4 regions of the Paenibacillus marchantiae genome follow, and region 1 is predicted to be linked to each of the others. Evidence: a T-box and tRNA genes for the amino acid it is inferred to sense, from the RefSeq annotation. Region 1 holds a T-box; the other regions hold tRNA genes.
What was found. A T-box is a leader RNA that pairs with one kind of tRNA and senses whether it is charged. The one in region 1 lies ahead of leuS (leucine--tRNA ligase), so its partner is inferred to be a tRNA-Leu.
Positions count from the first base shown of each region.

Region 1 (5,467 bases):
TTTGTGTCCCATCAGTAGGAGTATCCGTTTGCTTAACTGCAACTGTCTGATCAGACACTTTCCCTGCTGCGGCATCAACCAGATTAGTCTCTACTGGGGCCTCTGTTGTTGACGATCTCTGTTCTGCATCGGAAGCCTTCGTTTGTTCCTGAACCAAAGTAGCCGACTGTACAGCAGGGGTTTCCTGCTCTATCGTCGGCTTCTCGGTGGCGAGCTGCATAGGTTCCCAGCCCGAAGGCGGCTGTTCACTTTTGCCCGACCATAATATCAGAATACATCCGACCACCGCCGCAGCAATGGTCATCCCCTTGTTACATCTCATTTTCTTCCACACCTCTCCCTGGATTCAAAATAAATCTATTCTGAACACGGGCGGTGCTTCCGAACCGTTGGATTTGCCTGGTAAACCAAGCTGTACTATTTTCATGTCATGTGAAGCAGGTCCTGACGCATACACTAGAGGGAAAGAACTGCGCCATTACCGTAAAGCATGAAAGGAGGCCTGAACAATGAAGGTTGGATTTATCGGAACCGGCAGCATGGGCAGCCTGCTGATCTATGCCTTGATTCAATCCGGTGCACTTGAGCCACGGCAGATCGCCGCCAGCAATAGAACCCCTTCCAAAGTACGGCAGCTATCCCTCCGTTACCCCGGTCTGCATGAATCACAGAGCAACCGGGAAACCGTCATCCGCAGCAATATCATCTTTTTGTGCGTGAAGCCACTTGAATTCAAACATGTCATTGACGACATCCTGCCTGTCGTGAATCCCAATCATATAATCGTCTCGATCACCAGTCCCGTGCAGCTGCGCCATCTGGAATCTTCACTTCCTTGCAAAGTCTCCAAAGTTATCCCCAGCGTTACGCACCAGGTCGGCAGCGGAGCGTCCCTGTGTATTCACGGTGAGCGAATGACTACCGAAGACCGCGCTGTGCTGGAAGGGCTGCTCAGTCATATCGGCAGACCCTATCAAGTGGATGAAGCCTGCACCCGGATCACTTCCGACTTCTCCAGCTGCGGACCTGCATTCATATCGTTCTTTCTGGAGCAATGGATTGAGAGTGCCGTCAAGCTTACAGGCATCAAACGAGCCGACGCCTGCGCTCTTGCCGGCGAGATGCTCCTGGGAACAGGCAAGCTGCTCACCGAAGGAGGATACACCCCGCAAGAACTTCAGGCTCGCGTGGCTGTCCCTGGCGGCATCACCGCACAGGCACTTGCCCTGCTAAAGGTCAGTCTGAATGGGGTTTTTGACAGTCTGATCCAGACGACTCACGACAAATATGATGAAGATTTGTTGAAGCTGGATGAACTATTCAAAGCCGGTGAGATTAACCGGCAACAATATTAACGAGTTTGCCTGGAACGGCAATGACCTTGCGAATGGTCTTGCCTTCCAGTGCCTGTTTCACAGGTGCCAGTTCCATTGTAAAGTCCTGCATGCCCTGTGCGTCCAGATCCTTCGCGATCGTAGCACGGGTTACAATTTTGCCATTCACTTGAACAACAATCTCCACTTCGGCGTCCACCGTCATGGACTCATCATACTCAGGCCAAGCTACGTAAGAGATTCCACCTTCATGACCGAGACGGCTCCACAGCTCTTCTGCCATATGCGGTGCCAGCGGTGACAACAGCTGTACAAAGTTCTCCATTGCTTCACGCGGCAGCGTATCTGCTTTGTACGCATCGTTGATGAAGATCATCAACTGGCTGATCGCTGTGTTGAAACGCAGATGTTCCATATCCTCTGTAACCTTTTTGATTGTCTTGTGTGCAGTCCGCTTGAACTCATCGGTTCCACCATCTGCTGTGATCTTGTCATTAATTGCACCTGTATCTTCATTGATGAACAGACGCCATACACGTGACAGGAAGCGGTGCATGCCCTCAACCCCGTTAGCGTTCCACGGTTTTGTCGCCTCCAGAGGCCCCATGAACATTTCGTACAGACGCAATGTATCTGCACCGAATTCATTGACGATCTCATCCGGGTTAATAACATTACCACGGGATTTACTCATCTTCTCATTGTTGGTTCCCAGGATCATACCTTGGTTGACCAGTTTGTGGAACGGCTCTTTGGTATGCACCACACCCAGATCATACAGCACTTTATGCCAGAAACGAGCGTACAGCAAGTGAAGCACCGCGTGCTCTGCTCCCCCGATATACAGATCAACTGGCAGCCATTGCTGCTGTTTCTCCTGAGAGATCAGTTCCTTGTCATTGTGTGGATCAATAAAGCGCAGGTAATACCAGCAGCTACCTGCCCATTGTGGCATTGTGTTCGTCTCGCGACGTGCTTTCATTCCCGTTTCCGGATCTACGGTGTTAACCCATTCCGTAACATTCGCCAGTGGTGACTCTCCAGTGCCCGAAGGTTTGATCTGGTCAATATCCGGCAGCAGCAAAGGTAGTTGATCTTCCGGCACCGTCTTCATCGTTCCGTCTTCCAGATGCAGAATCGGGATTGGTTCACCCCAGTAACGCTGACGGCTGAACAGCCAATCGCGCAGACGATAGGTTACCTTGCCTTGTCCCTTACCGTTCTCTTCCAACCAGGCAATCATCTTAGCAATCGCTTCTTCGTTGTTCAATCCGTTCAGGAAATCGGAGTTCACATGCGGTCCGTCTCCGGAATACGCTTCTTGTGTCACGTCGCCACCCTGTACAACCTCGATGATGTCCAGACCAAACTGTTTTGCAAACTCCCAGTCACGAGCGTCATGTCCCGGAACAGCCATGATCGCCCCTGTGCCGTATCCAGCCAGAACATAATCGGCGATCCAGATTGGCACCTTCGCTCCGTTTACCGGATTGATTGCATAAGTTCCTGTGAACACACCCGTTTTGTCTTTAGCCAAATCAGTACGTTCCAGATCACTCTTGCGAGCAGCCTGTTCCTGATATGCCTTGATTGCTTCACGCTGTTCAGCCGTTGTAATGACTTCAACCAGCTCATGCTCAGGTGCCAATACAGCATAACTTGCACCAAACAAAGTATCTGCACGTGTCGTAAACACTTTAATAACTTCTTCATGACCCTCAATGGCAAAAGTAACTTCCGCCCCGGTCGATTTGCCGATCCAGTTGCGCTGCATATCCTTGATACTTTCCGACCAGTCCAGCTCTTCCAAGTCTTCCAGCAAACGCTCTGCATATTCCGTAATTCTCAATACCCATTGGCGCATCGGTTTACGAACGACCGGATGTCCACCACGCTCACTCTTACCGTCGATAACTTCTTCGTTCGCCAGTACCGTTCCCAAAGCTTCGCACCAGTTCACAGGCACTTCATCTACATAAGCCAGGCCTTTATTGTACAACTGGATGAAGATCCATTGCGTCCATTTGTAATAGTCAGGGTCTGTTGTGCTGATCTCCCGATCCCAGTCATATGAGAAACCCAGTGATTTGATCTGACGACGGAAATTGTCAATATTGCGGAATGTAATATCCCGTGGATGCTCACCAGTATCCAATGCATGCTGCTCAGCAGGCAGGCCGAAAGCATCCCAACCCATTGGATGCAATACATTGAAACCGCGCATACGTTTGAAACGGGATACGATATCCGTTGCCGTATATCCTTCCGGGTGACCTACGTGCAGGCCTGAGCCGGATGGATACGGAAACATATCTAAGGCATAAAACTTCGGTTTAGCGGGGTCTTCACCCGTTTTAAACGTTTTATTGTCATCCCAGTATTGCTGCCAACTTTTCTCCATGTCTTGTGGCTTATAGCCGTGTTTCGGCTGTTGATTCTCACTCATCTATTGTTCCTCCTCTGGTTATTCGCTTTTATTGCAACAAAAAAACCTCAGCATCCCGTAGCGTTTGCAGCGCTAGGGACGAGAGGTTGAATTCCCGTGGTACCACCCTAGTTAGCGGACGATCGTGCTTCGTCATCCGCTCCCTTTGGACCTGTAACGGCGGTTAACCGATGCGGATTTCCATTCCTGAACCCGAGTGTTAATCAGTCGGTTGCAAGATGGTGTAATCACCGCATTTCTCCAAGGCGAGTTCGTGAAATACTGTCAACCGACTTGCACCAAGCGCCGGCTCTCTGTCATGTACAGGACTCACTACTGATCCTTATCATCGAAATATGTATACGATATGATCGGAAACATTATATAAAAAAGAAGCATTAAAGTCAATATTACACTGTCTGTTGAGTATAAGCAATGCTATGCATCAGTATACACCTTAAGACGACTGGAATCGCTTGATTCCTTCTTCTAGATTATCAATCGACCACTGAATGTGTTCCTTGTTATCGTATTGACGATATGGACACTCGATTCTCAGCGCCAGATCAAAATACAGATCATATAAACTTCTTCTTTTTCGTTCACTGTCTGTTGTAACTGCTCTACCATATCCTTTGAGGAATCCCGGTGTATTATTAAAATGACTGAAATAGTGCTCCATTAAAGGATCTGCCCAAAGGGAACGTTCGAAATCGATAATGGCGGTGATTTTCCCCGCCTCTACAAATACATTCCCATCCCACAAATCCCAATGTACAAGCACAGGCTCTTTGACATCATCCAGCACATCCGAATTCTCTTGAATCAAACGCTCCAGTTCCTCATAACGAATCGAAAATTCCACACCCGCTGCTTTGCTATCTGCAAGCATATCATCCATTAGGCTCATGAAAGCTTCTTTCCACGTTGTATAATGCGATTTCTTTGAAGAAAAGTAACCAAACTTCTCTCCTTTAATTTCATTGATCCGACGATTGTATGCACCCAGCTGCTGCTCTATGGATTCCTGCTCTTCTGCACTGTACTGATCTTTGACTTTGTTATACGGCGTTCCTGGCATGTACTCCATAATAAAATATTCTGCCGGAACCAGGGTGAGCGATGGATCATAGGCCAATACCCGAGGAACGGGTACATCCTGAAGTTCTGCCGCGAGTCGTAGTGCTTCAACCTCAGCAACCATGACATGCTGTTCGCAGCGCATCAGCTTAATGCCATTAGAAGGAGCTATTTTGAGTACAACCTTCTGTCCGTCTTTCTTGGTAATAAAGTAAGCGTGGTTTGCCCACCCGTCAATCATCTCTTTGTATTCTTGGACACCTGTGTTAAAGTGCTGCTGCACAATTCTGTCTAATTGTTCGGAAGTAAGCCTTGTTTTGTATGTACTTTCCATTCTGCATCCCACCCAGAATTTAATTTTTCAGGATTCTACTAATTAGAAAACGTTTTCCATCCAACTATTATGGCTTCCTTTAACCCCACTGGCAATAACTTTTATTACATATAAAAAAACATTCTTATAAACAAAGAACTGCCCTTATACATCATAAGGACAGTTCTTTATCTTAATCCTATTTCACGGCTACATAGAATAGACGCTGTGCGCCTTCTCCCGCCTCTTTCCACTCAAAATCAGCATATACACGTACATCTCTGAAGCCAGCCTTCGTGAGCTCCAGCTTCATCC
Region 1 covers NZ_CP118270.1:6,231,599-6,237,065, forward strand. The annotation lists gene PTQ21_RS28085 (ComEA family DNA-binding protein) at 1-322, opposite strand, end outside; gene comER (late competence protein ComER) at 510-1,355, shown strand; gene leuS (leucine--tRNA ligase) at 1,336-3,780, opposite strand; T-box leader at 3,852-4,118, opposite strand; gene PTQ21_RS28100 (phosphotransferase family protein) at 4,217-5,173, opposite strand; gene PTQ21_RS28105 (class I SAM-dependent DNA methyltransferase) at 5,352-5,467, opposite strand, start outside.

Region 2 (5,467 bases), 2.9 Mb from region 1:
TACTAAAGTCTCACTAATAGGTAATTAGACTCATTTTATTTTTATTCATTATCTATTTGATCCCTTAAATTTAGTGAAACATTGTAATCTAGGAATATACTAGGATGTGAATTGCGTCTGGTCTAGTTCATAATTCCTCCTTTGTAGCGGATTCGCGCATCCACTCATTTGAAACAGGTGCACCCGGCACTTGAAAGTACCCCCGTACTTATTGTAGTATTTGGTTAAAAAAATCGGAGGAAATATGCCTAATCAACCAGAACAACATTCCATCCAGGCGTGGTCTCTGATCAACCGTAAATATTTGGGAAAAGGCGTCCGTGTTAAACGATTCCGAAAACCGACACGCTGTCAAATCCGCAACCGTGTTCTTCTTGCCGTGCTGATGGCCAATGATATCAAGTTGTCTCAGCTCGCCGAAGATCTATCCATCTCTTCACGCAGCGTCAGCGCGTGGGTGTATGAAGGACGGATACCCGGCAGTACCAATTTGGACAAGGCATGCCAATTGCTCGGCTACCCGCGCCACATTCTTTTTAATGAAGAGGTGGTACGCAAAAGCCCTGTCATTTGTCAGCCCGAGCCTTCCCGCTTCATGAAGCGTACGGTGACCCGTTCTCCGGTTAGCAACCGTATTCTAACAGGCTTGTGTATGGTCCATGATTTGTCGGTGACAGATGTCAGCCACTGGATCGGGGTTCACCCCGGCACTTTCCGCAAATGGCTGCATCAGGGAACGCTGCCTTCTGCTGCGTTTCAGGAACAAGCGGAACAATTTTTCCGCATCCCGAAAACTATTTTGTTCGCAGATGTCATCTTGAAAGATCGCCACAATAACTAAATTAGCGAACAACCAAAAGGCTCTGTCCTCTCCCCATTGGGAAAGACAGAGCCTTTTTAAAATACCACTTTCATCGTACAAATTTTATTAGGTTACCATTTCTCCAGTCGGGTGTACTCAGCATCGTCTCTCAGGGGCAATAAGCGGCCCTCCTGCCCTCCAAACAGCTTTGGATGCATCATTCCCTTCATTCCCAGTCACTCCTTAACCTGGGCCGGTACAGCGTGCTCTCTGAACGAGGCGAAAATCCCATTGTCGAAATGCGTGACGACTTATACCCATATGTGCCTCATTGATGATAACCAACCAGTCCATTAAATCATGGATCATTTAAAGAAATATAACTTCGTCGTTAGCTTCATTTTCATAATATATTTGTACGAACAATTTAACACAACACTTTATATAAAGTATAAAAAAAGCCTGTCCCTTAAGGGAGTAGGCTTAATTCAAACTCTAATTCAGCTCGTATAACGTTTGATTTGATCTATCCTTATCTCTTGTAAGACCGTGTTTTTCAAAAATTCATGTGATTTGTTGCTATCGAATTAAGCACAAGCACCTCTAGCGCAAACAACAACACTTCCTTGTCTCGTACATTACAGGATCTACTCATAATTTGTACGTACAACTAAATCCATAAGATAACACTTGTTCATATTATTTTTCCCATCCTTATTTCGAATCCACGTTTAGAATCTCGTTGATATATTTCAGTCCCGTATAACGATCACGAAGCAAATGAGCTGTGTTGAAAGCATGTTCCACCATCTCCATGGATACACCTAGTTGTTCAGTCGTTGTAGGTCCCCCAACTTGCTCAAGCCAAGCTATAAGCTGAGATGCATCCGGCAGATTATTGTATACCTGGAATACCGGCTCGTCGGATTTTTGTGCAAGATCTTTGTATTTTATGGTAAGCAGTGCACAGGCCACTCCCACCTTGGCACCATGCAAAACAGGCTTGTGCCCTGACTCCATCAGATCCATCTCCCACCGATGAGACAGATGATGTTCTCCACCGGATGCCGGACGAGAATGATCAATGATTAGCATGGAAATGCCGGAAGCAATCAGCGCATCGATCAATACACTCACACCATCGGCCCGTCCTTCAGCGATCCCTTGTACATGCTCCACACAGGAAGTTAGTGCTTCTTCTGTCATGCGATAAGCTACGGGGCAGAACGGTTCTCCACCCAGATCCCTGGAAACCACCCAGTCCGCCAGTGATGTATATTTACCAAGCATATCTCCGAATCCGGCTGCATTCATCTCTTGGGGGGCTTGCTCCAAAATATCGATGTCCGCAAAAATAGCTTTAGGCGGTACCGCCTGGAAAGTCTGTTTGACGCCGCTTACAATAAGAGGTGCACCCGCTGAGGTAAATCCGTCAACCGAAGCTGCTGTAGGCACTGACAGAAAGGGCTTGTTCATTTTGGAGCAAACAAATCGCACCAGATCATGAATGGTCCCTGAACCAGCAGCAATGATCGCCTGACTTTCTTGTTTCACACCGAGCAGTACCTGCACAATCCCACCCTCATCGGCGATCACGTCGCCTGCTTTGTTCTCTGGTATGCATATCTCATCCACATGAACGCCCGCTTCTCGGATGTTCTTTACCACCTCGTGTCCCGCTGCCGGACCTGTAAATCGATCATATACCACTGTTACATGTCTGTACCCTTGCTCGGACAAATAGCCAGGTAACCGCTGAATAGCTCCATGCTCCAGATAGACCTGCATTTGCACCAACCGATGATCATGCCCACAAGTACAATTTTGCGCTTCTTCGTTCCATACGGCAATTCGCTTGTTCATATTCATCCGTTTTTAACCTCCCTTAAGAAATATCATGCATAATTACATGGTTAAAACCACAAAATGAAAAAAGGAAATAAAATGTGAGTATTTTCCTGATCACACTTTACTTCCTGTATTAAAAATTTGCAAACCCCAAACTCACATTCCCAAGCAGGTGAACCTATGAAATTAACCAAAGAAATAGGAATTTCTCTCGGATTTCTCGCAGGAACGACATTTGGCAGCGGCATCGCCTTTTTGTTTCGCTTCCAGGCATATGAGGTGATGGCAAGTGTTGCGCTCTTTGGTATTGCTGGAGCGATTGCAGGCCTATGTGTGCAACAATTCATTTTCAATAAATAAAAAAACAAAAAAAGCTCGCGAATTGCCTTTAGAGCAATTTTGCGAGCTTTTTTCTTCGATGCGGTCGAGAGGACTCGAACCTCCACGGGGGTTAGCCCACACGGACCTGAACCGTGCGCGTCTGCCAATTCCGCCACGACCGCATAATATGTATCTTCTCATCATGGATGAAAAGTACTCCGGTCAAGCAATTGCTTGTTTTACCGTAATTAAGAGTATACATGCTCTGTAATAAGTTTGCAATACCTTTTTTCCAAGCTGCAATGAATAGGACATATGTCCTTTTTTAACCCCATCAAACTCCCTATCGTAGACATTAAGCAGATCAAGTGTCCTGTTGGACACGCTATACCTTGCATAGAAAAGGGGAGTTTTGCATGACGATCAAGAACACAACACATGAACGTATTGAAGAAGGAAAACGCAGCATTCACTGGACGGAAATGCATATGCCCCTGCTCGGGGAATTGAAATCCCATTTTGCCAAAGAGCTGCCTTTTGCTGGTTTAACCATCGGTATATGTATTCATGTAGAACCTAAAACAGCTGTATTATGCCGCACACTCCAAGCAGGTGGAGCCAACGTTGTATTGACTGGCAGCCCGGGTACAACCAAAGACGCCGTCGCAGCAGCTCTGCAAGAAGAAGGCATCACGGTATATGGTCAACGTGCGGACAGGCGCAATGAGCACCTGCAAAATATCCAAAGTGTACTTGGTCACCAACCCCATCTCCTCATGGATAATGGAGCTGATCTGGCGCGTACCTTCATTCAACAGTATGATACTAACTCTCTTATTGGTGGTACGGAGGAGACAACGACCGGGGCCAATCTTCTGCGTGAAGAGACGGATGAGAACATTCCTTTCCCCATCATTGTTATTAATGATAGTCCACTCAAACGAATCATGGAAAATGAACATGGTGTCGGACAGACCATTATTGAAGGTTTCATGCGTACTACAAACCTGATTCTGCCTACACGTCGTTTCGTCATCGTAGGTTATGGAACCTGTGGACGAGGCATCGCCAAATATTTGCGGAATCTGGGCAGTCAGGTCGTCGTTGTTGAAACCGATCCGATTGCCGGTCTGGAAGCGGCGCTGGATGGGTTCAGAGTGGCACGATTGGAGGATACATTTGCATTTGCCCAAGTGTACATTACTGTCACTGGCCGTCCTAACGCCATTCTGAAGGAACATTTTAATCAAATGAATGATGGAACGATCCTCGCCAATGCCGGACATTTTTCTTGGGAGATGGATCTGGAAAGTCTCCGTCAGGAGGCGGAGCATACGGAACAACTGACAGCGGATATCGAACAATTTACATTAACCAACGGACGCCGACTCATGCTACTTACTCAAGGCGAGATGCTGAACCTGGCTGGTGGCAGCGGCAACCCTGCCGAAACGATGGATCTAGGCTTGTCCCTGCAAGCCGCCTCCCTCCTATATCTTGTACAACAACGCCAACATCTCACCCTAGGACCACAGCCGGTTCCTCATAGCGTTAACAACACCATTGCCGGACAGATGCTGAAGCATTTAAGCTACAAAATCTAATCATTAAAAATGGTGATATGAATTTAAAGGAGAGGTCCGTATGAGAAAAGCCAAACTTTGTTTTATCGGTGCAGGATTCCATGCATCCACGAATATATATCCATCTGCTGTTGAAGCAGGAGCAGACATTCAGGCCATCGCCACCCGCAGTATTGAACGGTCCGAGGCGGCTCTCCTTCGTTTTGGGAGCAGAGGGAAAGCCTATGACAATACTCAGCTGATGCTGCAGAATGAAGACTGTGACGGCGTCGTTGTTGTGGCGCAACCAGAGGATCAGACAGCACTTGCCCTTGAATGCATCCGGGCTGGCAAAAATGTATACGTGGATAAACCCCTCGGATGGAACGCTGCCGAAGCTGCTGCTGTGGCTGAAGCTGCCCAAAAGGCCGGTGTGGTTGTTATGGTTGGATTCATGAAACGATATGCGCCGGTCTACATGAAACTCAAGGAACTGATTGATGGTGGATCATTGGGGAGAGCACGTTCTTTCCAAATGAAATTTGCTGTAGATAGCACACCATTCTGCAAGGATGAGGAACAATTCATGAAGCTCGCTGCCATTCATATGGTCGATCTGATGCGTTTTCTGTTCGGGGAAGCCGTACAGGTCACAGGCACAACGGTTAAGGACGGAGAACATATTAACCAGGGCATTTCCCTGAAATTTGATCATGGTGTGGTGGGCAGTGCCTACTTTGTTGGCATGAGTGCATGGTCACGCGAAAGCGAAAATGTACTTGTCACCTTTGACAACGGATTTGCGTTAGCAGATGAAATCAACACGCTTACGGTTCATCAATCTCGTACAGGGGAAAACCTTCCCTGGAAATCCCTTGAGGAGCAGGATACTGTTTTCACCCCGTCGAGCTCTCCCATGTCAGGGGCTTATCGC
Region 2 covers NZ_CP118270.1:3,293,706-3,299,172, reverse strand. The annotation lists gene PTQ21_RS15190 (helix-turn-helix domain-containing protein) at 245-841, shown strand; gene PTQ21_RS15185 (sn-glycerol-1-phosphate dehydrogenase) at 1,517-2,671, opposite strand; gene PTQ21_RS15180 (hypothetical protein) at 2,831-3,010, shown strand; tRNA gene PTQ21_RS15175 (tRNA-Leu) at 3,070-3,153, opposite strand; gene PTQ21_RS15170 (adenosylhomocysteinase) at 3,388-4,575, shown strand; gene PTQ21_RS15165 (Gfo/Idh/MocA family protein) at 4,616-5,467, shown strand, end outside.
Region 2: it encodes a tRNA-Leu, which carries the amino acid that the T-box ahead of leuS (leucine--tRNA ligase) is inferred to sense. The anticodon was not compared.

Region 3 (5,467 bases), 3.4 Mb from region 1:
ACAATACGGTCTGCTCCCATTCCCCGATAGATCCCTTTGGGGTGGCTTTGTTCCGTAATGACACACAGGGACTTGGATGTCCAGGAGCGGCAGATCTGTAAATATCGACAGGTCAGGTTTAGGCTATTTTCAAAAATAAAAACATTGCCGACACTACCTTGCGGCAAAAACCATTTCTGAGCAGCAGCTGTGTTCATGCGAATGACATGCTCCACACCGATTCTCCGGAGCCTGCGCTCTTCCCCTGCACTGTTGGTCAGAACGGCAAACGGCATTTTTTTGTACATCAGCAATTTGATAAATTTACGTCCTGCTTCATTTGGAGCAGTCACTAAGATCATCTCTTTATCCATCATTCGTTCCTCCCTTGGCGTGAAAAGACAACAAAAAAGAAGCGTGGGGGACCAAGGCCTCCCGGACGCTTCTTCAATAATCCATAGCAAAAAGACACTATGAACCAGCGTACGGCTTGTTGCCTCTCCCTTTAACGCTTACGAGGTTAGCTGACGGATTCGGGCGCGAGAGTCGCCCTATTTCCGGCTGTCACCGGAAAATTCACCCCATGGATGCCTACTGTCCTGGACAGTTCATCCTGTTGGTTCCCCCGTTTCCCACCCATGAATGAATGGAAACTCAGCGATTAAAACATCGTTCTTTTATAATCATTAATCAGAGCGATATTATCGTTTGTTTCGTTTTTCATGTAAAATTTAATTTAAATTGGAATTACGATATGAATCATACACCCGTGCCATATTGGTGTAAAGTCTGCGCAGATCACCGAATCGACGGATTTTTGCCATTTCACATCAATAATAGCGCTTACAACGTATCCATTCTCTACCCATCTCATCAAAGCTCTCTAATTCTCTCTTTAGCGAAATTCAGGTAGCAAATCAGTCACAGATCATACACGACAGCTTCAAATTGAGTTAAAAAAGCAATATTAATTTTGCATTATTTAATTGTAATCAATATAATAGAAGAAAGAAGAATATGAAATGGAGGCGATTTTCATGTCAGTCTACGACTACAAAGTAAACACCCTTCGCGGTCAGGAAGTTGAAATGTCCAACTATCGTGACAAAGTACTGCTTATCGTGAATACAGCAAGCCAATGCGGCCTCACACCTCAATTCAAAGGTCTGCAAGAGCTTCAGGATAAGTTTAAAGACTCCCCATTCGAAGTTCTTGGTTTTCCAAGCAACCAGTTTGCACAGGAAAAAGGCTCTTCTGATGATATTGCCGAGTTCTGCCAGATGAACTATGGTGTTAGCTTCCCGATGTTTGAGAAGATCGATGTGAATGGTTCAAGCGCTCACCCTCTTTTCCAGCACCTTACCAAAGAAGCGCCAGGCGTACTCGGCTCCAAAGCCATTAAATGGAACTTCACCAAATTCCTTGTGGATCAGAACGGACGTGTTCTGAAACGGTATGCTCCCAAAACAACACCTGATAAAATTGAAGCGGACATCAAAGAATTGCTTAAATAACAAGTAAAGGCCATCCGACCCAGCAGACAGAATGAGCATGCATTCAGGGGAAACGGGTGACCTTTTTTTTGTCTGGCCCATCTGTACTGTAAATAAAACAAAAAAAGAAGAAGCTTCCCATACGGGAAGCTTCTTCTTTATCGTTCTTATGATGCGGTCGAGAGGACTCGAACCTCCACGGGTATACACCCACTACCCCCTCAAGATAGCGTGTCTGCCATTCCACCACGACCGCATGTCGTAAATAATCGGCAACAAAATTGATTATACCCGGTTCATGTTTAAAAGTAAAGCATTTTTCTTAATATCATTTTAACTGCGCTTTTCCTTCCATAAATCGTATAATCTCGTCATTTTCTCCTACGAAGTGCATATGATTAAATTTGATCTCGTTTGTATACCCGATTAGGCCGATCACTCTACTTTATTTGTATTACCATCCTTCACATCCTCTTAGTATAAAGTAACTCATAAAGTTATATAAAATAACACTAAATAGATTTAATATTCAAAAAACAAAGAAACTATTGACAAAAAGCGGATATTTATGTGAATATATATATCATATAATTCGGATTTACAAACATAAAGCGAACCAAAAAGGAGTATAAATGTTATTTAACATAACATTTAACGAACGTAGGAGGCGAAAGATTGTGAACCGTGGGAATAAGCTGCTCGATTATGTCAAACTGCTTGATTCCTCTATCCAGGTCGGAGGGTTCACCCATTCCTTCGGTATGGATGCCCATATCGCTGAAGGTACCATTCGTAGTGTTGAAGATCTCGAATCATTCATGCGCTGTCAATTGCATCCCAGCATCGTGCGTCTGGAAGGTATGGCGATTAAAGGCATATACACCGCCGCAGATCACAAGGACGCATGGCGTACAGCCCTCATCGACAAACTCGTTCATGTCCAGCGCACCCCAGTCAATCTTAGAGAACATGCCTCCATTATGGGCAAACGACTAATTAAGCTAGCTCGCGCACTACACCCCTGGATTGATTTTAGCCATCTCGAACAAACGCTGGCTAAGTATGAATCTGTTGGCTGTCTCCCCACTGTTCACGCCTGGATTAACCACCACCTCGAAATCCCTGTCGAGGAGGCGGTCCTTGGTTATCTGCATTCAGCCATGAGTGCCTGCATAACCGAAGCCTCCAAAGTGATTCCCCTTAACACCGATACAACCCAGGACCTGCTGGTTCGCCTGGCCGCAGACCTGGAGCATGAATGGCATACCGTCAGCGCCTCCGCTGCGGATGGACTGGTACAACCAACCTCATCGTCCATGAAAACGTTGTTTCCAAGCTTTCACATGCTTGGAGCAGGGCTTCACGCATACAGAGCCTAATTCCCATCCCCTTTTTCTTCACACAACCCATCTCCTCACACAGTAAAATATAAAAAAACACGCCGCAACCTCATTGCTGGCGTGTTTTTTATGTCATTTATTTTGTCTATTTAACGCATTTACGCCATTTAACATATTAAAATACACTTATTTACGTCTTTTTTAATTGTTAGATGACGCAAATACGTATATAATAAAACATACAGCTCGCATATCTATATATTTTACACCAAGAATAACCAGCTGAACACTACATTCCAACGAGGGGTGAACCCTTTTGAACAAAAAGAAACCTGTGACTCCTTTCGGATGGGCCATTAAACGACGACTAACCGAACTCCAGGTCGACCAAAAGACATTTTGTGAACAGTATGGCATTCCGCCATATCGTCTGTCCAATCTCATTCACGGTACCCGCAAAGCAACCCGGTTCAGGAACCAGGTCGCAGACATCTTGGAAATTCCAGATGATTTAAGATAAGATTTCTGCCAAGGAGGAGCTCATTTCATGAGATACTTAATATCCGATCTGGAGAGATTATCGTTCCAGTCCATTCAACACCAACTTATCATCGTCGATCACAACTGGATCATTCGAAGCTGCAACACCGCTTGGCAACATGGACTTGGGCAACTGCTTCCCAAACAGAGCGTAACAAGCCCCTCCAGAACAGCACCTGAACCGCCTCATTACCTTCATCTTGTAGAGGGGTGGACATTACGCGAGGAGAAAGCAAAAAATGCGAAGATTGTTCAGGAGTTGAAAAGTATCACTGCACCTTTTAAAGACAGTTATACATACGATATCTCCGTTCAAACTGCTCACAGCGAACAGCGATGGTTCCGTATGGAACTCACCCCATTGATTCAGGCCGACCCATCCCTGCTGTCTGATCTTGCACTGATTGCACACACGGATGTTACCGAACAGAAACAGACAGAACGCCAATTGAAGAAGGCTCTGTCTGAAGTGCGCACTTTGCGTGGACTGCTTCCCATCTGCGCTGTCTGCAAACAGATTAAGGATGAACAGGACAGCTGGAACTCTGTTGAAAGTTATTTGGAGAAGCACACCCATGCCGAATTCACTCATGATATCTGCCCGGATTGCATCCGAAGACTATATCCGAAGTACTCCAACATTCTGGACAAGCGCTCCTGAACTCTTCCTACGCCATGAACCTTAGCTACACAGACAGATGGTGCTCAAACTGCGACATATCCAGCTCTCGCGGTGCTCCTTGCAGTGCAATTACCCCTTTGTCCATTACATAGATATAATCTGCAGCACCGCGTACAAAATCAATGCTTTGCTCCACCAGCAAGATGGAGATCTCACCCTTTGCCTTAATTTGCAAAATAACCTGCCGGATGTCCTCTACGATGGAAGGCTGAATACCTTCTGTCGGTTCATCCAGAAGCAATAATCCAGGCCGAGAAGCCAGCGCGCGGGCAAATGCCAACTGCTGTTGCTGCCCACCACTCAAATCACCACCCTGCCGCCCATACATCGTGGCAAGCACCGGAAACATCGCTAGCACATCCTCTGGAAACGTCTTCACCCCTGCAGCACTCGTCTCCAGACCCAGCAACAGATTTTCTTTTACCGTAAGCTGCGGGAATATTTCCCGCCCCTGCGGCACATATCCAATCCCCGACCTGGCCCGTTTGGCCGGATCGTGGGTGGATAATTCCTGACCTTTCCACTGAATACTTCCCTTGCGCGTTTTAAGAAGCCCCATCAACGTCTTCATCAAGGTGGTTTTCCCTACACCATTACGCCCCATCAGGCATACTACCTGACCTGGCTCGACATCCAGATTCACACCGCGCAGCACATTACTTTCCCCATAGCCGGACTCAATTCGTTGCAGCGACAGCATGGTCATCCCTCCTTTTGCCCAGGTACACTTCAGCCACTCTCGGATCTTCCTGCACTTCCGCCATCGTACCTTCCTTAAGAAGTTTGCCTTCATGCATCACCGTCACTTTGGCTGCATACTCGCGGACGAATTCCATATCATGCTCCACTACCACAACAGACCTTTCTCGCGCAATCTCCTGCAGTAGGCGACCCGTCTTGTGTGTTTCTTCGTCCGTCATCCCCGCTGCCGGTTCATCCAGCAGCAATACACGGGGTTCCTGCAGCAGTAGCATGCCAATCTCAAGCCACTGCTTTTCCCCATGTGATAGAGCACCTGCACGTGCGTCCACACGGTCCTGCAGACCAACCTGGAGCGTAATCTGCTCCATTGCCGGACTTATTTTTGAATACCGTTGAATACCCAGAGCCTGTAAAGGAGAACGACGAGTCTCCGCAGCCAGCGTCAGGTTCTCCTGCACGGTCAGACCAGCAAAGATCGATGGAGCCTGGAACTTGCGCCCTACCCCTTTTCGAGCAATCTGGTGCTCCTTCAGACGTGTCAGATCCGTACCATCCGCCATCTTCACTGTACCGGACAAGGGCTTGGTTTTGCCGCAAATCACATCCAGCATCGTTGTTTTTCCAGCACCATTGGGGCCGATCAGAAAATGCAGATCATGTTCATGCAGCTTCAGATCCATACCTTTGACCGCAACAAAACCGCCAAATGCCACCGTGATTTCCTCGGCGAC
Region 3 covers NZ_CP118270.1:2,673,189-2,678,655, reverse strand. The annotation lists gene PTQ21_RS12100 (HAD family hydrolase) at 1-356, opposite strand, end outside; cyclic di-AMP (ydaO/yuaA leader) riboswitch at 474-649, opposite strand; partial or broken gene PTQ21_RS31490 (glutathione peroxidase) at 1,002-1,280, shown strand; gene PTQ21_RS31485 (hypothetical protein) at 1,409-1,507, opposite strand; tRNA gene PTQ21_RS12090 (tRNA-Leu) at 1,646-1,728, opposite strand; gene PTQ21_RS12085 (urease accessory protein UreF) at 2,150-2,851, shown strand; gene PTQ21_RS12080 (hypothetical protein) at 3,129-3,332, shown strand; gene PTQ21_RS12075 (nitrogen regulation protein NR(II)) at 3,360-4,013, shown strand; gene urtE (urea ABC transporter ATP-binding subunit UrtE) at 4,039-4,734, opposite strand; gene urtD (urea ABC transporter ATP-binding protein UrtD) at 4,712-5,467, opposite strand, start outside.
Region 3: it encodes a tRNA-Leu, which carries the amino acid that the T-box ahead of leuS (leucine--tRNA ligase) is inferred to sense. The anticodon was not compared.

Region 4 (5,467 bases), 2.8 Mb from region 1:
CATCGCCAAAGGCCCAGTGTGTGGAAGGAACATCCTTCCACTGTGGCTGCGAAACGTTCGTGAGCGGTGCTCTGCCCAAAGCTCTGTTGATTGCTACAACGGCTTCCGCTCTTGTCAGTAAAGCATTCGGTCGAAAAGTTCCATCTTTATAGCCTCTCAGAATGCCTGCGCTTTGCGCTTTCAAAATGGCTTCCTTGGCCCAGTGACTACCGATATCCGAGAATCCATCGCCTGAATTCTCGGAAGCCGGACCAAGAAGGGACACAAGAGTGGCCATCTCCGCACGAGTCAATGGCTGATTTGGCTTAAACGTCCCATCCTTATAACCATTCATCAACCCCATCTTGCTTACCTTAGCAATGGCGTCGGCTCCCCAATATTCTGACTTAACGTCACTGAATACAACAGCAGATCCTGTGCCTTCTTTCTCAGATACCATTGCGAGTATGGTTGCCATCTCTGCACGGGTGAGCTTGTTATCCGGCTTGAACAACCCGCCCGGATATCCTTGAATATACGCCTTGTACGGAATATCTTGACCACCCTCTGTTCCTGTTGTCCCGTCTGTATTTCCAGATTCAGGAGCTGGCGCAGGCACAGAAGTGTCTGAAGGCTGGACGACAGGAGTCGATGGTCCACTTGGATTGGATGGACCACCTGGATTCGACGGATTCGTTGGTTCACCGTTTCCAGTAGGGACAGTAAATTTCAGTTGATCGGCCAGCATGAGCTCACCGGATTTCTTCACAGCTTTGAGTGTATGCTGGCCTTTTGCCAGTCCTGAAATGCTGTAAATCTCCTGCTGAATCTGCCGGCTTGGACTGTAGGCGTTCACGGTCTGCACCAGCTGTCCGTCTACATAAATGTCCACTTCGCCCTGTTCTGGTCCAGTCGGTGTAATCATACTTATTCCAGTGCCCTTGAAGGTGTATTCGAAAGAATCCCCGTCCACCACCGTGGAATGCACATCATTGAGATAATCACCGCCGAAGGCAAAGCTGAGGTTCAGCGTCCCCACTGACTGCGCAGCAAGATACGATTTTTTCAGTGTAACTCGGTTCCCTGCAACTGTATAATCGGACCCCGGAACCAGATCAAGTGATCCGTTAGTAATACCACTGAAGCTTTCCACCTGTTGCAGCAGCGTCACATCAATGTCTGTCTGAGCGGAAGCTGACTTGTCGAAATCCGCGGTTACCGGATTAATTAGATTCGGAAGCTCAACTTTGAGCATATCGAGCAGCATATACTCCCCCGATTTCTTCACTGCCTTGAGCGTGTGCTGCCCATCCGGCAGCCCCGATATGCTGTACAGGTTCTGCTGTGCCAGCCGACCGTTACGATGGGCGCTGACTGTTTCCTTGAATTGGTCGTCAACATAGATATCCATGTCTCCCTGTGACTGGTCAACCTCCGTAAATAACTGGATCCCCGTTCCCTTGAAGGTGTATTCAAAAGAATCATCGTTTTTTTCGGTATACTGCACATCGTCCTTATAGTCACCCAAACCTCTGCCAGTGCTTCGTGACCAGGAGCCGTTGTACTTGATTGCCGGATCGTCGTTATTGATCATTATAAATCGAATGCCCGTAGTATCGCTGATCCTTATTGCCAAAGACTGGGGATCACCCGCGCTAAAGATTACGTTTAGACTCGTTGTCCCTTTAGGCAGCTGCGTGAGGTACTGCTTCCTGATAGTCAGCTTGTCATTGACCACCGTGTAGTCGTCATCACTGAGCAGCACCCCATCATTTTCAACGCCGGTCAGCATATTGCCGTTCAAGGACAGCCTCACGGTGACATCCTTCTGTTGTTCCGTCTCCTTGTCAAAGTTTGCAGAGGTCGGACTAATGGTGCTGTTCTGCCCTCCAGGAGGAATTTCCATGGTTACTCTAAGCGCATCCAGCAACATATACTGGCCCGAGCCCTTGACCACCTTCAAGGTATGTGGGCCGTTGTCCAAATCAAGTTTGCTGTACAAAACCTGCTGGACTTCCCTTTCTCCACTGGTATAGGCGTTTACAGTTTCAGATGCTCCATTATCGAGGGTGACAATCATGTCTCCTTGGTCTTTATCCTTCTCCGTCAGCAGTTCAATGCCTGTGCCCGTGAAACTATACTCAAAATAATCGCCGTCTTTTTCAGTAAAATGCACATCGCCATTGTAATCACCGTAACTTCTGCCGGTATTGGAGTTCCATGAGCCCGTGTATTTAATACTGCTGTCATCATCATTAATGTAGACCTCATTGGTAACAGTGGCATCTTCCACAGAGATTGAATTTGCAGCATTGTCAGCTTCAGCGTCCAAGGCACCCCCTTGACTGCTATTCGCTGGACCAGTGCCAGAGGAATCCGTAATCGCTATGCTCAGATCCTGTCTCCCATCTGTCTGCTCCTTGCCCCCGTTGCGCTGCCAATCCCCGCTATAGAGCATGCCTGTATCATCGTCATTGACGGCTGATGTGCCGTTCAGTGCGGTTACTTTAAGCATCCGGGAAGCATGGGGTTCTAGCACGCCGCCACTGAATTCATGATTAAAATTCCCCAGCTCGGAATGGCTCCAGAGATCACGGACAGAAGCCGGACCGTTGAGGCCAAGATCGCTCCATTTGACTTTTACCTCCGCACTCTGGTCGCCCAAATTGAACAAGGCTACACTGTAAGTACCATCTCCGTTATTGGCATACCAAACCTGCTGCTTGGTCTCCATGGAAACCGGATGGCCTGGACGTCCAGCCTGATTGACGGCAATGACTTCGTCATTAGTAAGCAATTCCAATCCATAGCTGTCCAGCCTTGTTAAATCATCACCTGTATAAAGCGGTGCTGAAGAGATAGACCAGAAGGTCGTGGCCGTTTGCCGCTCAACCTTGGTCAGACCATCCATCGAGCCATTCCCGACATTCAGTGAATCGAAGTCGTTCCAGCCTCCGGGACCTGCATCCCGCCACCAGAGGGCAGCGATGGGGAACAAGCGGGAAATACTCGACCATTCGGTCAATCCCTTACTGCTGTCGTAAGCTTCAACGTCCCAGTCGATCCTCCAGCCGTTTGCATACTTTTTCCAGAAGTCCACGTAATTGTGATCAAGCGCCCAGGAAAGCTCAAACCAGATGTTATTTCTGTCCAGGGCTTTGGACCATGCCTCCACATCACCACGTGCATCCCGGCTCAGATTATTGATTCCCGATCCTGGCGTCACACTGTCGAATTTGACAAAGTTGATACCCCACTCGCCAAGAAGATCCGCGATGGAGTCAATGTACTTCTGTGAGCAAGGGTTCGAAAAATCAATTTTGTACGTGTACGAATCCCAAGCATCCATAACAACGAGCGGTTTTACTGCAATATCTTGCATACGACATGCCCCGCCCGACCCATAAACCTCAAGATTTTTATCATAGGCGGTGATTGATAATCCCGGAATCAGATAGATTCCGATCTTCTGTCCGTTATTATGGACGTAATCAATGACCTCCTGAAATCCATTTGGATAAAGAACAGTACTCGGAATAGGACGGCCGTATTCATCTTCGTCACCGTTCCAGCCAGCATCAATATTAATGTATTCATATCCATGGGCTTGAAGCTTCTCACGCATGGCGTCCGATTGCTTCTTTATACTCTCGGCCGATGTCCAGTTACCCGGCCCGTCATATACCTGCATGCTGTAACTGCTCCAACCCATATACGGCTTTTGGGCCAGACTCTTATCTGCTGCTTGTGCCACATTACCTGTCGTTCCCATAATCCCGAACTGCACCGCCGCAATCATAAATACCATGAAACACATTGCCATCCTTTTTCCGATTCGTTTCAAATTATCCCTACCCCCTCTGAATTTGGTCATTCAAATTCCTGTTGATAGCGCTTCCACACGAGAAGAGAATAGTGGATGAGGCATTCCCAAGATAGGTACAATTCGGTATTTTACGTACAATTAACCTGAAATATAGGGGCAAACCGTCGCAGAACAAACATATTTCCATTAATGGATAAATAAACAAATGGAAACTTCATTTTTGCTCAAGCCGAGGGAATGGGTTGAAAAGAATCAGGAAAAGCAAAGATCAAAATCTGTAAACAAATAAAAAAGGTTCCTAGAGTGGCAGCAATGCCATTCTAGGAACCTTTTTCGTGTTACATATGATGCGGTCGAGAGGACTCGAACCTCCACGGGGGTTAGCCCACACGGACCTGAACCGTGCGCGTCTGCCAATTCCGCCACGACCGCGTATGTCTTATCTCCGAGAAATTATATCGCGGCGACAAGAGATAATATAACATGTGCAGGTAATTAGTGTCAACAAAAAAAATATAATTTCGCCTTCAATGATAAAGCTTTTTATAAATTATATCTTTGAAGGCCAGTTGCCATACCAGGCATACCCGCCTCTTCTTTCCTTATCGATATCGCTGAGTTTGTATTTCACAACCCCATCACGTCCTACGAAGATCGGTTTATCCGTTCCAATTTCGTAAAAACGTGCCCAAATTGGCGATGCACCTGAATCAGCTACGAGTTTGCTATCTCCGTTTTCTCTGACATACTTGTATCCTGTAATTTTCACGTTGTTGAACCAGGCTTCTGCCGCTTGAATGGAAACCTTAATTTTCGAGTTCGACGGTCTTGTTTTCAAAAACTTTACAATCGTACTGCTCTCTCCAGCACTTAGAGAAGGCACTTCATATATCCTTGCTCCTGCAGGTTTTAGGGAGCTGGAATCATGCTGCTGTCCCCATGCAGTCAGTTTACCATTTGCTACAACCTGTGTATTGAGAATAGCATCTACACCTTTGGCAACTGATTTTTTACTGCGATCCGCAAGAGAGCTGTCGATGAATGAGAAATCACCTTTACGTGCACCTACTTCATCCAGCATGTACATGACATTAATCATGGCATCGTCGTTGAAGGTAATGTGTTTGTGATAGCCTGAGCTCTGGTATACTTGTGGCCATCCTCCATTGGAGTACTGCATATTTAACAAAAAGTTGATTCCTTTGATGGCAGCAGCCGAATATCGCGGATCATTTGTCTTTTTAAATTCCTTGGCTAATCTTCTAATTTCTGAGTATGTAGCTTTATTATCAATCGTAGATTTGGCCCACTCACCACTTGTTTCTTTGTAATCCTTCTTCCATCCCCCGTCAGGACGTTGATTCTTCAAAATATCTGAGATACTTGCTGTCGTTCCAGATGCGTCTGCAGCAGATACCTTAGCAGCAGGCTGAAATACCATTCCGACAACAGAGAAAATCATTGTACATGCCATTACCAAAGATGCAAACCTTGCTTGTGCCTTCAACATCGTTTAGAACACTCCCCAATTCATTTTCTGCAAACTGTTTTCCTTGAGCGTCTACCCTCCTTATATTTGTTTTAAACCCAAATTATTTCTTTTCATCCAATAAGTGGATTATACAAAAAGAATTCTATGCAAAACAATGAATTTTGTCAATA
Region 4 covers NZ_CP118270.1:3,382,085-3,387,551, reverse strand. The annotation lists gene PTQ21_RS15635 (X2-like carbohydrate binding domain-containing protein) at 1-3,802, opposite strand, end outside; tRNA gene PTQ21_RS15630 (tRNA-Leu) at 4,154-4,237, opposite strand; gene pelA (pectate lyase) at 4,356-5,315, opposite strand.
Region 4: it encodes a tRNA-Leu, which carries the amino acid that the T-box ahead of leuS (leucine--tRNA ligase) is inferred to sense. The anticodon was not compared.